2 regions of the Shewanella sp. M-Br genome follow, and region 2 is predicted to be linked to the other one. Evidence: riboswitches for the same ligand, from Rfam matches in the RefSeq annotation. Region 2 holds a riboswitch; the other holds the start of a gene.
What was found. Region 2 has a riboswitch for lysine ahead of AAA952_RS17820 (Na+/H+ antiporter NhaC family protein). Riboswitches for the same ligand answer to the same signal wherever they lie in the genome.
Positions count from the first base shown of each region.

Region 1: it holds a riboswitch for lysine, as region 2 does, so the genes downstream of both, lysC (lysine-sensitive aspartokinase 3) here and AAA952_RS17820 (Na+/H+ antiporter NhaC family protein) in region 2, are expected to answer to the same signal.

Region 1 covers NZ_BJBV01000039.1:18,931-26,538, forward strand. The annotation lists gene AAA952_RS21805 (succinylglutamate desuccinylase/aspartoacylase family protein) at 74-1,207, opposite strand; gene lysC (lysine-sensitive aspartokinase 3) at 1,209-2,564, opposite strand; lysine riboswitch at 2,715-2,889, opposite strand; gene AAA952_RS21815 (DUF3293 domain-containing protein) at 2,990-3,424, opposite strand; gene arcA (two-component system response regulator ArcA) at 4,013-4,729, shown strand; gene AAA952_RS21825 (S9 family peptidase) at 4,818-7,130, opposite strand; gene AAA952_RS21830 (class 1 fructose-bisphosphatase) at 7,397-7,608, shown strand, end outside.
Region 2 covers NZ_BJBV01000023.1:48,029-55,636, reverse strand. The annotation lists gene AAA952_RS17830 (multiheme c-type cytochrome) at 1-1,388, shown strand, start outside; gene AAA952_RS17825 (M3 family metallopeptidase) at 1,593-3,743, shown strand; gene AAA952_RS17820 (Na+/H+ antiporter NhaC family protein) at 3,887-5,455, opposite strand; lysine riboswitch at 5,535-5,731, opposite strand; gene AAA952_RS17815 (electron transfer flavoprotein subunit alpha/FixB family protein) at 5,827-6,753, opposite strand; gene AAA952_RS17810 (electron transfer flavoprotein subunit beta/FixA family protein) at 6,754-7,503, opposite strand.

The DNA.
Region 1 (7,608 bases), on a different contig from region 2:
TGATTAGGATTGGCGTTGTTTTCTCTCAGTCCCTTAAGCTAATTGTTATGAGCTAATGCTTACGAGCTAATTTTTATGATTTAGGCTGGAATGTCGGCAACTCAAACACATGAGTCATGACTTTATAAAGCTCTGTTCCTTGGTGCACTGACGCCGAAGCAAAGTGCAAAATCGGCACGCAGTCCTGCGGCAAACTAACCGTTTTTAGCTCATCCGCCGTACCGTATAAATCCATTCGCAGCAAATTCACTAAGGGCTGCCCCGCAGCTAATGGCTCACCCACAGGTGCGAGGTATTCCACTAACCCAGCACTTGGCGCGTGATATTTTTTATAGTCTTTTAGATAACAACCAAAACGCGTCATTTTAGCGGGTGCAACGGTTTCAGCGATCACGCCTCGGTGGCTTAAATATGCCAAAATCCCTTGTGCATCAACCCGTGCATCCTCAAGGCAGACGCGCTCTTGGCTCGCCAATTCCAAGGTTAACGCTGACACTGCAACTCCTAAATCACGCCCTTGAGATTTTGCAAAATCACTCAATTGCCACCAAGGACAAAACGCAGCCTCATCCATGGCGCCACCAAAGGCATTGGGGATAATGAGCGTATAAGGGATCGACAAAAACTGCGCAGCAGCTAAGTCATATTCAGGGCAATACAAGTGCTTACAAGACTTAGGACCAGTGTGCAGATCGAGCACTATATCCGCGCCATGGGCCATAATCTGCAGGTTAACCGCAAGTCTATGACCCGTTGTGATGCCCCATTCATGCCGCAATTTTTGCTGACAGGCTTCAACCAAAGTACTGCGATAGGCTTGGAGCAGCTCGCTATCACTCAGCTTGGTATGTTCACCATACCAAGTCGGTAAATCGATAGCATGATTCAAATACTCACGATTCCAATTCGCGCCCGTAATAGGATCAAATCGGCCAAGGGTAAACTCACCACTTTTTTGGTTGATCCCGAGTGGATTGGCCAATGGCACTAAGGTGATTTCGCCGCGGATGTCACAGTGTTCAAGCTGCTTCATCAACTGATAAATCACCGCATTCCCTTGTACTTCAGCACCGTGGACATTGGCTTGAATATACACTTTGGGGCCAGTCGCCTTATCGTCACTCGGCTTGAAATGGTAGATAGGCAAAGTGAGTGCTTGCCCTGCGGCAAGCTCCCCGATTTGCAGAGACGATGTTGTCGGCAACATACTAAACGCCTTCGAACAGATTTTGATGCAGCGATTTAACCACTTGTGCCGCTTCCGCTTCGGCCACTAACACACACAGATTATGTGGGCTGGCACCTTGGCAAATCATCCGCACATTGTGTGGCTCTAACACTTCAAATACACGGCGACAGATACCCGGTGTCGTCGCAATACGATTACCGATAATCGCCACTAAGGCCAATCCATCTTCAACTCGCACACGACAATGCTGTGATAATTCTTGCAGCAATGCCTCACTCAACAGACCTTGTCCACTTGAATCTGAACCGGTTTTATCGAGGGTTAGAGACACATTCACTTCTGATGTGGTAATCAAATCCACACTGATCTTATGTCGCGCTAATGTCGCAAAGGTTTCCGCTAAAAAGCCCTGCGCATGCAACATTTGCAAGCTGTGAAGATTTAATAGGGTTTGATCGCGGCGCAAAGCCACAGCGCGGAATACGGGCGCATCTTCCACTTGATGACGGATCCAAGTTCCGCCCTTTTCAGGCTCTTTACTTGAACCCACAAACACTTGAATTTGCTGACGAACGGCAGGAAGAATAGTCGCTGGATGCAATACCTTGGCACCAAAGGTCGCCATCTCGGCAGCCTCATTGAAACTGATCTCGGCAATCGGAAAGGCATTGGGCGCCAAACGAGGATCCGTTGTATAAATCCCCGCGACATCGGTCCAAATCTCTACCGCTGAGGCGCGTAACGCTTCAGCTAACAGTGCAGCAGAATAATCACTACCGCCGCGACCTAACGTGGTCGTTTGACCCGATTCATCGGCACCGATAAAGCCTTGTGTCACAATCACTTGCTCCGCTAACAGTGGCTGTAGATAATCACGAGCTAAAGTCGCAATCTTTTCAACCTGAGGTTCAGCGCGGCCAAAGTGGCTGTCAGTACGTAATACTCGGCGCACATCGAAGGCACTTGAGTTGACACCTTTCTCGCGGATCACCGCCGAAAACAACGCCGAAGAACATTGCTCACCGAGGGACAACAACTCATCCATAGTCGCTTTGCTGCGTTGTGATGCGAGCGCTTCACTCAATACCGACATGCGACTCAATAATTTATCTAATGCGGCGGCCACATCGTTAGGACGACCGAGCTTATCTAAAATCGCATATTGAATTTGGGCAATTTGTTTTAATCGCTGTAATCGGCCATCGTCGTTGATCGATTCTTGGGTCAATTCCACTAACAGATTAGTCACGCCGCTCGAAGCGCTGACCACGACTAAACGACAATGAGGATTAGCTAACACTATGTCTGCACAGCGATTCATAGCGTTATAGTCGGCAACTGAGGTGCCACCAAATTTTGCGACAACGAGGGACATTAGCGCACCTCCGTGAAACACGTAGGGCAACAAATAAATGCAGATTGAATAAGATATTGAATAACTAACATGATCACACTCCGAACTGACTTCGTTCGAAGAGCCTGGTGCTCAATGATAACGCACCCCAAAAGAAGGGAAACAGCAATCGTCACCAGAAGCTCTCCACCAATTACAGGTGACAATCGTCAGGATTCAGCCTGAGCGACCGACATAAACATGCAGCAACCATATCTATGCCTCGGCGTTAATCTCCCTCATCAGTCATCGCTGGAGTTTGTGCTCCTCTGACCGACTACCTAGTTAACGCTCCTCTTCTGTTCCTTTCCTAGGAAAGGGACGAAAAAAGTAGCAATAAACCCCTAATGAAGTCAATGCTAATTTCATAACAAATGAACAATTTAAATAAAATCTTTTGAAAACAACTAAATGTTCAAATCGGGTAGCTCGTATACCAGCTGCACATAATCTCTAAATTTGCCTAAACACACTTCATCATGTCCATCCAAGGTGCAAGGCACTAAGCTCACATCCCCTTGTTCGACAACATAAATCGCATATTGATTAAATTTCTTACCCAATTGCAATGCCATCGTTCTATCGATAAACACGGCCCAACTTTTTTCCATGTGGGATAAATCCGGTGCTGCGCCCACTAAAGCACGATAAGGGCTACCGAGTAATTCAATTTCACGGAGAAGTTGGCGATCGAGTAAACGGTTTTGGCTGGGAGAGAGAAGCTTTGAAGCGGGATTATGAGTGGTAATAACAGCAAAGGAAAAATCACAGGATAATGCTTGAGTCAGCAAAAACAACGGCGCTTGGTAACATTGCCACAAATTTTGAGTCGTATTGTCCATTGGTAGTCTAGTCGAAAAATGAACCCAAGCTAGTGTAGCAGAGTGATTGTAAAATCCAAAGAGGCGTGAACTGGCTCACAGGAATAAGAAATACATTAGTTATACTAATCAATAGCTAAAGTAAATATCATGGTAAAAACCCCTGCTCACCTAAAATTTGTTAACATTTCATTTGTTAACAAATGACTAAAACGAGTACAATGTACGTACTGGTGAGTTGAAACAGATTGAGCAAGATGCTTATCGTTCAATACAGTTTGTTACATATATCGCTTTAAGTAACGTGAACTGACCGGGCATCTGTTTAAAATCTGTTCTACATTTGATTTGTCTTTTAAACATTTAAAAAAAACAATAGTTAAGGAACTTATTCTAACTATTGCTTATCGAAGTTGGTACTGATTACGTTTTCTCGTATTACACTTAAACGTGCACTTAATCTACATCCAGATATAGATGTCACCGTAAAGATTTTCCTTTTGAGCACAAAGCAGTTCAAGGAAGTATCAACGCTTTTATGAATATAAGAGCCCGAAGTAAGTTGCTCTTATTGGTTAGTATAAACTGATTAAAATTTAGGTAAATAATATGCAAAATCCGCACATTCTGATCGTTGAAGATGAAGCCGTTACCCGTAACACGCTGAGAAGTATTTTCGAGGCAGAAGGGTATGTGGTAACTGAGGCCAATGATGGCGCAGAAATGCATAAGGCTATGCAGGAAAACAAAATTAACTTGGTCGTTATGGACATTAACTTGCCAGGCAAGAATGGCCTGTTGTTAGCACGTGAACTACGTGAAATCAACAACATAGGTCTGATCTTCCTGACAGGTCGTGACAACGAAGTCGACAAAATCCTTGGACTTGAAATTGGCGCGGACGATTATATTACCAAGCCGTTCAACCCACGTGAATTGACGATTCGTGCTCGTAACCTTCTGACTCGCGTCAACAGCGCTGGTGCCGAAGTCGAAGAAAAGAGCTCAGTAGAATACTACCGCTTCAACGATTGGAGCTTAGAGATCAACAGCCGTTCATTAGTAAGCCCACAGGGTGAATCTTACAAACTGCCACGTAGCGAATTCCGCGCTATGCTGCACTTTGTTGAAAACCCAGGCAAAATTTTGACTCGTGCCGATCTACTGATGAAAATGACTGGCCGTGAACTTAAGCCACACGATCGTACTGTAGACGTGACTATCCGTCGTATCCGTAAGCATTTCGAAAGCTTGCCAGATACGCCAGAAATCATCGCGACTATTCACGGTGAAGGCTATCGTTTTTGCGGTAACTTAGAAGGCTAATCGCCCGCTAAGCGACACCCGTATTAATTGGTTTGATAAGAATCGATTCAAAAAAACCAGATCCTAGGATCTGGTTTTTTTATGCCTGCTATTTGGCGTTTTTCAACTGCCTATCGAGGAAATCTGCCAGTGAGCGATATAAGTGATTACGCACTTTCTCGCCACGCATCGAATGTTTAGATCCAGGATAATCGATCATCTGGAATAATTTCCCTTCATCCTGCAGCGCCTTATAAACCCGAGTGCTGTTTTCAAACAAGACGTTATCATCGGCCATGCCGTGATACATCAACAAACCCGCTTGATAGTTTTTCACATAAGGGAACACACTGCTGGCTTCATAACCTTTTTCATTCCCCTCAGGATGGGCTAAGTAACGCTCAGTGTAATGGGTGTCATACAAGCGCCAGTCGGTTACAGGTGCACCCGAAATCGCGGCTTTAAAGTAATCCGGCGCCTTAAATAAACTCATCAAGGCCATGTAACCGCCGTAGCTGTGGCCGTAAATCGCTACATTATCGGCATCGACAAATGGCAGACTCCGTAAATAGTCCACTCCCACTTTTTGATCCTTGACTTCAGCTTCACCCAAATGACGGTAAATCACTTGCTCAAACTTTGTGCCCCTGTGGGCGCTGCCGCGGTTATCCAACTGGAACACCACATAGCCTTGTTGCACCAGATACTGGGTAAAGTAGTCCTGCTCGCTCCAACTGTTGGTCACTAACTGTGCGTGCGGCCCACCGTAAACCCGCACTACGACAGGATATTTCTTGCTCGCATCAAACGGCACAGGTTTGAATAAACGGGTTTGTAACACTTGGCCATCTTCAGCTTTCAGTTCACCAAATTCAGGGATTTGCCACAGACCCGCATAGTCATATAAAGGATGGCCTTGCTTGACTTCATTTTGCTCAACCCAAGCCAGTTGTTGGCCCTTGTCACCGTGTAAACTGATCTGCGGTGGCTGAGATAAGCTATTGAAATAATCCAGATACACACTTTGATTGTCGGCAAACACAGGATCGTGCATGCCCGCTTGCTTGCTTACCCGCTCAACCTTGCCACCCGCTAAAGGCACGCGATAAAGTTGTTTCTCGATTGGCGTATCTTTGCGGCCAGTGAAATATACCCAACCAGCGGTTTCATCTATGTATTCCAACGCATCGACAGCCCACTCGCCCTGAGTCAATTGAGTTTTAAGTTTGCCTTTTAAGTCAAAAAGATACAGATGATTAAAGCCGTCACGCTCAGATGCCCAAATAAAAGCCGATTGCTGTTTTAAAAAGTGCAGATCGTTATTAAGGTTCACCCAAGCGTTACTGCGTTCTTTCACTAAGGTTTTTGGCTTAGTCAGCGAGTCTAACGCCACCAGTTGCAAATCTAGCTTATGTTGATCGCGGCTCTGCCACTGGAACGACAAATGTTTGCTATCGGGCAACCAATCGACCCGCGGCAGGTAAATGTCTTTGCTCTTGTCTTCGTTGCTCTCTTCGCGCAGGGTCACCCAATTGATAGCCTTATCTTTTAACGTGACCACACCGAGGGCGATATCGACGTTGTTTTTGCCGGCATAGGGATAGCGCTGCTCAGTAAGTTTAATACCATCAGCATAGATTTCGTTACGGGTTACTTGCTCGACACCGGACTCATCAATACGGGTAAAGGCGATGGCCGATTCATCGGGCGCCCACCAATAACCTGTCATGCGATCCATTTCCTCCTGAGCGACAAACTCGGCCATGGCATTTTTAATAGCCCCGCCGCCATCGCTCGTCATAGCTTGGAATTTTTTGGTCGCCAGCTCTAACACATACAGATTTTGATCCCGCACGAAAGACACAAAATGTCCCTTGGGCGATAGGCGCGCATCTGTGGCAAACCCTTCGCCAATGGGAAGTTGGCTGACACCGTTATCCACTAATGAGAAATAATACAGATTACCAGCAGCCGGAATTAATAGCGCTTGGCTATCATCGGCCCAGAAGTACTCCATAATGCCTTCGCCATAAATACGTTGGCGTTCGCGACGGGCCTTTTCTTCATCGGATAATTCATTGCTTGCCAACTTATCGGCATTGAGCAACAGGCTAGATTTGCCCGTCTTTACATCCATCTGCCAGAGATCATAAAAGTTTTGATTGTCTTTACGGCCCGCAAGATAAGTGACACGCTGACCATCGGGTGACAATTTCAAACCACGAGGACTGGTGCCCGCTAATGCGGGCGAGGCATTCATTCGCTCAATCGTCAGTGGCAGTTTGCCGCCTTCTATTGCATAAGCTGGGGTAATTGAAAACATAGCTGTCGAAATCATGGCCATTTGGCTCGCTATCAGTAGGGGAACGGTGCGCACCTTAAGTGAGCACGCAGGGAACCAAGTTAACCTATTTTTAATCATTATTATTCCTTGGAAACATAATCGCCTAAGATGTCAGCGATTAAAAACAAGCCGACATTGTGCCAGAGGCAAACCCTAAATAGAAATAGCATGCAATATGCCGATACAAATTAGGCCCTTGCGCCAAGCTCAATCCAAATAATCCCAAAAAGCCTTAATATTCGCTAAAAGCATCAGCAACATCGCTGAAATTGTCGACTAACTGAGTTATCATTCGCGGCAAATAACGAAATTGACCTCATTGTTGAACCTCTAAAGGACATAACATGCAGACTCTGGCCCAGCACCTGACCTCACAGGCAATGAACGACTCCCTCTCTCACTTGATTTTAACCTTAGCCGACACCTCAAAAGCCATTAGCCATGCCGTTCGCCACGGTGCACTTGCGGGCGTGTTAGGCGCGACTGAGCAAGAAAACGTCCAAGGTGAAACCCAGAAAAAACTGGATATCATCACCAACGACATGCTCAAAGATGC
Region 2 (7,608 bases):
CAGTCAGCCGCGCAGTTGTCAATGCTGAAGGTTTCTCTACGGGTGGCTATGCGACAAACACCCTATCTAAAATTGGTCATATCAATCACCAAGATTTTACTAAAGACTTTTCAGTACAAAACTGTACATCTTGTCACGTTGAAGCACCTAAAAACATCAACGTAGCTGGACCCGGTTGTATTGATTGCCATGACAGTGGTGGCGTACCTGGGGCTATTATCCCAAGTAATGGTGCGGATCTGCGCATTATGCACGAAAGCAAAGCGGGTATAACCGAACGCCAAGCGATTCGCGCTAAGTATAAATTGAGTCTATCAACACCTGTTAAAGTAGATGATATTTCTACCAAGACAGACCACTATGCGCCAACAGGTGCTGCGGCTGCAGTAACCGCCCCAGGCTGGTGTACAACGCTGACAGTGAAAGACACCGATGGTAACGTCTTTAGCATTAAAGACAACTTTAACTATTCTAGCCCGCTAGTATATGACGCTAAGAAACCCGTAGTTTATGCGGGCGCTTATTTACATTCCTATGAAAATGGCAGCTTAGTGGGTCGCCCAGGTAACCGTACTAACTACTACTATGGTTACAACACTGACGGCACTAAAAATATCTGTCATTTACTGACAGATATCAGCGCAGTGAATGCTAACTATGTTTATTCTGCCCGCGTGACATTCAGTACCGCTGGTTGGATGGAATATGATGGCAATCAACGTTACCAAAGTAATGGTAGCCTAAGAGCGACAGGTTATGATGGTTCTATGGGCATATCCTTTACGGCTTACTCAGATGTCGTTAACCCTGTCACCACTCAAAAGGTCTCTGGCTTCGAACGTCGTGAGATAGCGAGTACTAACAGCTGTACTACTTGTCACAACGATGCCACTGCGTTCCACAAAAATGGTGCCTTCGATGAAGGTGGTAATGCTTGTATCGCCTGTCATGACAACGGCATGGCACGTACATCAGCAGCCTTAGGCGCTGGTTTTGGTCCTATGGTACACAGCTGGCACTGGGGTAATGGCGCTAAAGTCGGTGAAGTTAAAGCTGATGGAACTCAAGCGCAAACCGCAAACGGTGCAGGCGCAATTGAAGCCTCTACTAGCTGTGTTGCCTGTCACGAAAAAGCGATTGATTTAGGCAAAGTGCCCAATCAATACATTCTTGAGCCAGGTAACAAAATGACCAGTCCTGTCACCGCTAACTGTTATGCCTGCCACACTAGCGATTCTGCTAAGGCGCATATGGCAAGCAACGGTGGTGAAATCAGCGTACCAAGTGTGGCTGATTGGTTTAAACAACCGACCTCTGAATCTTGTGCAGTATGTCATGACACTGGTAGAAGTTCTGGTATTGATAAATACCACAAGTTTACTCGCTAATTAATCATCTCATCATCGCGTGATTAAGAAGTAAGTAAAAAGCGGTACCTATTTTCCCTGCAAGGAAATAGCCAAAGGAGTCTCGCTAATGCGAGGCTCCTTTTTTACTTATACATTACCCGATAACAAGCCATTTTCAGTCCTATTTAAGTTACTAACGTTACAGTCCTAAAAAAACAACAATTCAAAGGAAGTCACTCAATTATGCGTAAAAGTTTTATTGCCATCGCCATCGGCGCCACTCTCACCGCCGGATTCATGGCAGGTTGCAGCAGCACAGAAACTAAAGCACCTAACGTTATCTCGGTACAAACCCAAAACCCGCTGTTCCAAGCCAGTAACCTGCAATATCAAGCCCCTGATTTTAGCCTCATCAAGAATGAGCACTTCGCGCCAGCCCTAGAGCAAGGCATGGCTGAGCAGTATCAAGAAATTCTCGCAATAGCCAATAATCCGGCAGCAGCAACCTTCGATAATACGATTGTCGCTATGGAGAAAAGCGGCGCCCTACTCAACCGTGCATCAAGCGTGTTTTATAATTTAGCAGGGTCGAATAGCAATCCAGAACTGCGTAAAATCCAAGGCGAAATGGCGCCCAAAATGGCGGCCCACTCAGATAATATCAACTTAAACCCAGCGCTATTTGCCCGTATCGAAGCCATCTATAACGACCGCACTAACTTAGGGTTAACTCCAGAAGCCGTACGTTTGGTTAAGGTATATCACCAACGCTTTATCATGGCTGGCGCTAAACTTACCGATGAACAAAAAGTTAAAATCCGCGCGTTAAATGAAGAACAATCAACACTAACGAATGAGTTCTCTCAGCGTTTATTACGCTTAACCAAAGAAATCGCCGTTGTGGTGGATTCAAAAAGTGAACTTGCTGGATTAACCGACGGTGAAATAGCTTCAGCCGCGAACGATGCCAAAGCGGCAGGTCACGATGGAAAGTATCTGATTAACATCACCAACACCACTCGCCAACCTGTGTTGGCATCACTGGAAAACCGTGAGCTACGCCAGCGTATTTGGGAAGCCTCAGCGAACCGTGGCTTAACTGGTGAAAACGAAACTGCGTCACTCGTATCTCGTTTAGCGAAACTCAGAGCCGAGCGCGCAACACTATTAGGCTATGAAAACTGGGCAAGTTATCGATTAGCACCGCAAATGGCCAAAACACCCGAAGCGGTTTACAGCATGTTTGGCTCAATGGTGCCTGCGGTAGTTGCTAACACAGAGAAAGAAGCGGCCGACATTCAAGCCATGATCACTAAAACCGGTGGGAAATTTGAACTGGCACCGTGGGACTGGGAGTTTTACGCAGAAAAAGTCCGCCAAGAAAAATACGCCCTCGATGCAAATAGCATTCGCCCATACTTCGAGTTTAACCGCGTTCTCGAAGACGGCGTATTCTACACACTCAAAGAACTCTATGGCGTCACCTTAAAACCACGCCCAGATTTACCGGTTTACCATCCCGATGTGAAAGCCTACGAAATGTTTGATGCCGATGGCTCAAGCATGGCCATTTTCTACGCCGACTATTTTGCCCGTGAAGGTAAACGTGGTGGCGCTTGGATGAGTTCGTTCGTCGGTCAATCCTTCCTCGAAGGCACTAAACCTGTGGTCGTCAACGTGATGAACATAAAGAAAGCGCCCGAAGGTCAACCCACCTTCGTCAGCTATAACGAAGTCACTACTATGTTCCATGAAATGGGTCACGGCACCCACGGCATGTTCTCTAAAGTGACTTATCCAAGTCTGGCGGGCACCTCGGTTTCACGCGACTTTGTCGAATTCCCATCGACGTTTGAAGAAGATTGGGCCGCCCATCCAAAAGTGTTAGCGAACTACGCGAAACACTACGAAACGGGCAAACCCATTCCCGATGAACTGCTGCAAAAACTGCTGAAATCTGGCAGCTTCAACCAAGGCTTTGACACTCTGGAATACATGGCCGCCGCATTAGTAGACATGGAATGGCATTCATTAAGCCCAGATACGCCGTTGCAAGATGTACCAACCTTTGAAGCCAATGCCTTGAAAAAGCACGGCTTAAACATTAGTGCCGTACCTCCGCGTTATAAGTCGACCTATTTTGCCCACGCCTTCCCCGGCGGTTACTCGGCAAGTTATTACGCTTATATGTGGAGTGAGATTTTAGCGGCGGATGCGTTTGCCTATGTACAAACCCAAGGCGGGCTCAATCGTGAAATCGGCATGAAGTACCGCAAAACGATCCGTGAAGTGGGTAATAGCATAGCGCCAATGGACGCCTACAAAAACTTCCGCGGACAAGAACCAACCACAGAAGGCTTACTTAAACGCCGCGGTCTAGATCAAGCACGCTAAGCTAAGAGTTGATAGCCTTAATGCGATAGGCTAGAGATAAAGACAAACTCAGCCTTAACCAAAAAATCAGCCAGCATAATGCTGGCTGATTTATTTTGACTTATTTGTCGTGAACGTTTGCAGTGAAAGGTTTCAATTAACGTCTAGCTAATTGCGCCTTTCGATTTGATTTTAAGTACGATAATACTGATCACAAATGCCACACTACAAGCCACTAAACCCGCGACAACAGACTCGGTAAATCCAAGTGCCACATAACCCACTAAGCTAATAAACGCCGCAATGAGTGCATAAGGTAGTTGAGTCACCACATGGTCGATGTGGTGGCAACTAGCACCCGTAGACGACAAGATAGTCGTGTCGGAAATTGGCGAGCAGTGATCGCCAAATACAGCCCCCGCCAGCACAGAGGCAAGCATAGGCAACATCATGCCAGTGTGGCTTCCCATCGCCATATCAGCAGCAATCGGCAACATGATCCCGAACGTACCCCAGCTAGTACCAGTTGAGAACGCGGTAATACCTGCTAGCACAAACATTAAGGCGGGTAAAAACGCGAACGGAATATTTCCTGTTGCTAAACTCGCCATAAACTTACCGGTTTCGAGTTGACCAATCACACCTGCGATTGTCCAAGCAAATAACAGGATGTAAATCGCCGGCAGCATAGAGCGAGCGCCCTGCACTATACCTTTGACTATCATCAATTTCTCAACGCCTTGCACTAAATTCAATATCAGCGAAACCGCTAGACCAATTAATGCACCAAAGAAAAGTGATGAACTGACATCGGTTTTCTCAAAAGCAGAAATAATATTAAATTCAATCCCTTCCGCCGCGAGTACTTGAGCGCCACTGTTAATCATGAAATAGAGGGTTGCAAATACCAACACGGTAATCGGCAGGAACAAACCTAAAATCTTACCGGTTTCGGCTTCAGGTAAATCCGCGTTCGCCCCAGGCGGTAATCCTTTAGACTCATCGTATAAATTACCACGTTGGGCATTGAGCTCATGCTCACGCATTGGCCCAACATCTAGTCCCATAAAGACAACAAAAAGTAATAATAACAAGGAGAAGATTGCGTAAAAGTTCATCGGGATCATTTGAATAAAAATACTCAAATGACCCGTATCAGCAAAACCATGGGCAGTTAATATCCCGCCAATGAGTGCGATAATATAAGCGCCCCAGCTCGAAACTGGAGATATAACGCACACAGGCGCCGCAGTAGAATCTAATAAATAAGCTAACTTAGCGCGGGAAACATAATAACGATCGGTAACAGGTCGAGCGACCGAACCAACAACTAAACTATTGAAATAATCATCAATAAAAACTACGCAACCTAAAAACATAGTCAATAGTTTAGCGTCACGTTTATTACGTATATGTAAACGAGCCCAATCGGCAAAAGCCCGCGCGCTGCCACTTACGGTAATTAACGCTGTGATCATTCCCAGTACAATTAAGAAACCGAGAATATATAAGTTCCACGAATTTAGACCTTTATCAGTCCAAAAAAGCCCTTTAACGCCATTAAATACAAACTCACCCGTTGCTAAAGGTGAAAATTGATTGAGCAATAAAGCACCAATTAAAATACCTAACCCCAAAGAAAGCAGTACACGGCGAGTCAAGATCGCCAACACGATAGCCACCGCAGGCGGCAACAAGGAAAGTGCCGAATCGGCATAATTCATAACAGTCATTGATTATTATCTTCGTTAAATACGAATGGAGGGCGACTGAACTGGTGGGAAAAGGCAATAGATACCCAAGGTCACCTGTCCTATCAGTAGCGCTCCATAGTAACTATTCCCAATATCCATATCGGAAAATACTATGGCAGTGCTGCACCTATTAGGTACAACCCCAGCAGTCGATCGTGATAAATCGAACCACTTCGGCACCAAATCCTTTCGCAATCGATCAACGGAATCACCCTACTGATCACTACTAATATTTGGCGCGCCTCTACTTCTAAGAACGCCCTTGCACGGGCGTGAGGCACATAAAAACATAAGCGGCTTAGCAGATGCTACCGCAAAGCCACTTAATGTGACCTAGATCACGGATAAAATCAACTGAGACTTGTAATCAGCTCAGGAACCGCCTCAAACAGATCTGCAACGAGTCCATAATCGGCAACTTGAAAAATCGGCGCTTCAGGATCTTTGTTGATTGCAACGATGACTTTAGCGTCTTTCATGCCGGCTAAATGTTGAATCGCGCCAGAAATACCGACGGCAATATACAAGTTTGGCGCAACGATTTTACCAGTTTGACCCACTTGTAAATCGTTAGGCACAAAACCTGCGTCAACGGCTGCGCGTGATGCGCCAACGGCTGCGCCGAGCTTATCAGCAAGTTGCTCCAACATGCCGAAGTTTTCACCACTGCCCATGCCTCGGCCGCCAGATACAATAATGCCAGCATTGCCTAACTCTGGACGGGCAGAAACTGTCAGCGATTGGGAAACAAACTGAGTTCTCGCTTCAAACACTTTATCGAGTGTCGTCACAGCTGCACTGTTACCTTCTGGCGCAGCGTCAAATGCACTAGCGCGCACTGTCATCACTTTAATGGCATCATGGCTTTGCACTGTCGCTAAGGCATTACCCGCATACACAGGGCGCACAAAGGTGTCCGCATTGACGACGGTAATAACTTCTGAGATTTGCGCGACATCTAATAAAGCAGCCACGCGCGGAAGCGTATCCTTACCTAAACTTGAAGCCGAGGCCAGAATGTGACCATAGTTTGGCGCTAAGTCCACCAGCAATTTGGCAAAATTTTCCGCTAAATGCGCTTCATACACGCTGGCATCGGCAACGAGTACTTGGCTAACGCCTTGTAGTGCCTGTGCTGCTTGGACAACCGCGCCACATTGGTGACCCGCAACTAAGACATGTACTTCATCGCCTATGGCACGGGCAGCGGTAACAATTTTTGCCGTATCGAGTTTCAGTGCTGCATTATCATGTTCAGCTAATACTAAAATGGCCATTTAGATCACCTTCGCTTCATTTTTTAACTTTTCAACTAGCTCAGCTACCGACGCTACCATGATGCCCGCTTTACGTTCAGCTGGCGGAGTGACCTTCACAATCGTTTGGTGACTCTTTAACGTCACGCCTAAGTCTGCCACAGTAAATACTTCTAATGGCTTACGCTTGGCTTTCATTATGTTAGGCAGTGAAGCGTAACGGGGTTCGTTCAAACGTAAATCGGCGGTCACAACAGCAGGTAAAGGCAGTTTAAGAGTTTGCATGCCGCCGTCAATTTCACGGGTGACTTGTAATGTATTCGCTTCTAATTTGATTTCTGAAGCAAAGGTCGCCTGTGGCATATCCATTAACGCGGCAAACATTTGGCCAGTTTGGTTATTATCACCATCGATGGATTGCTTACCAAAAATCACCAGCTCTGCTTGTTCTTTGTCTTGTACCGCTTTGAGCAATTTGGCGATAGACACTGGCACGAGCTCTTCTTCAGTATCGATATGAATTGCACGATCTGCGCCTAATGCAAGCGCGGTACGCAGTTGTTCTTGCACGGCTTTATTACCAATACTGACAACAACCACTTCAGTAGCGCTACCCGCTTCTTTTAAACGAACCGCTTCTTCTACTGCGATTTCACAAAAAGGGTTCAACGCCATTTTTAGGTTTGCAGTGTCAACACTTGTATTGTCAGCTTTGACCCTGACCTTCACATTGGCATCAACAACGCGCTTAACGGGCACCAATACTTTCATAGGGTTTCCTTCCTACACTTTCATGTACATGGACAAAACATTGGTTAATACCAATGCAGGATAGAACAACTTTACGTCCTGTTAACGTTAACGTCAACCAAAGTC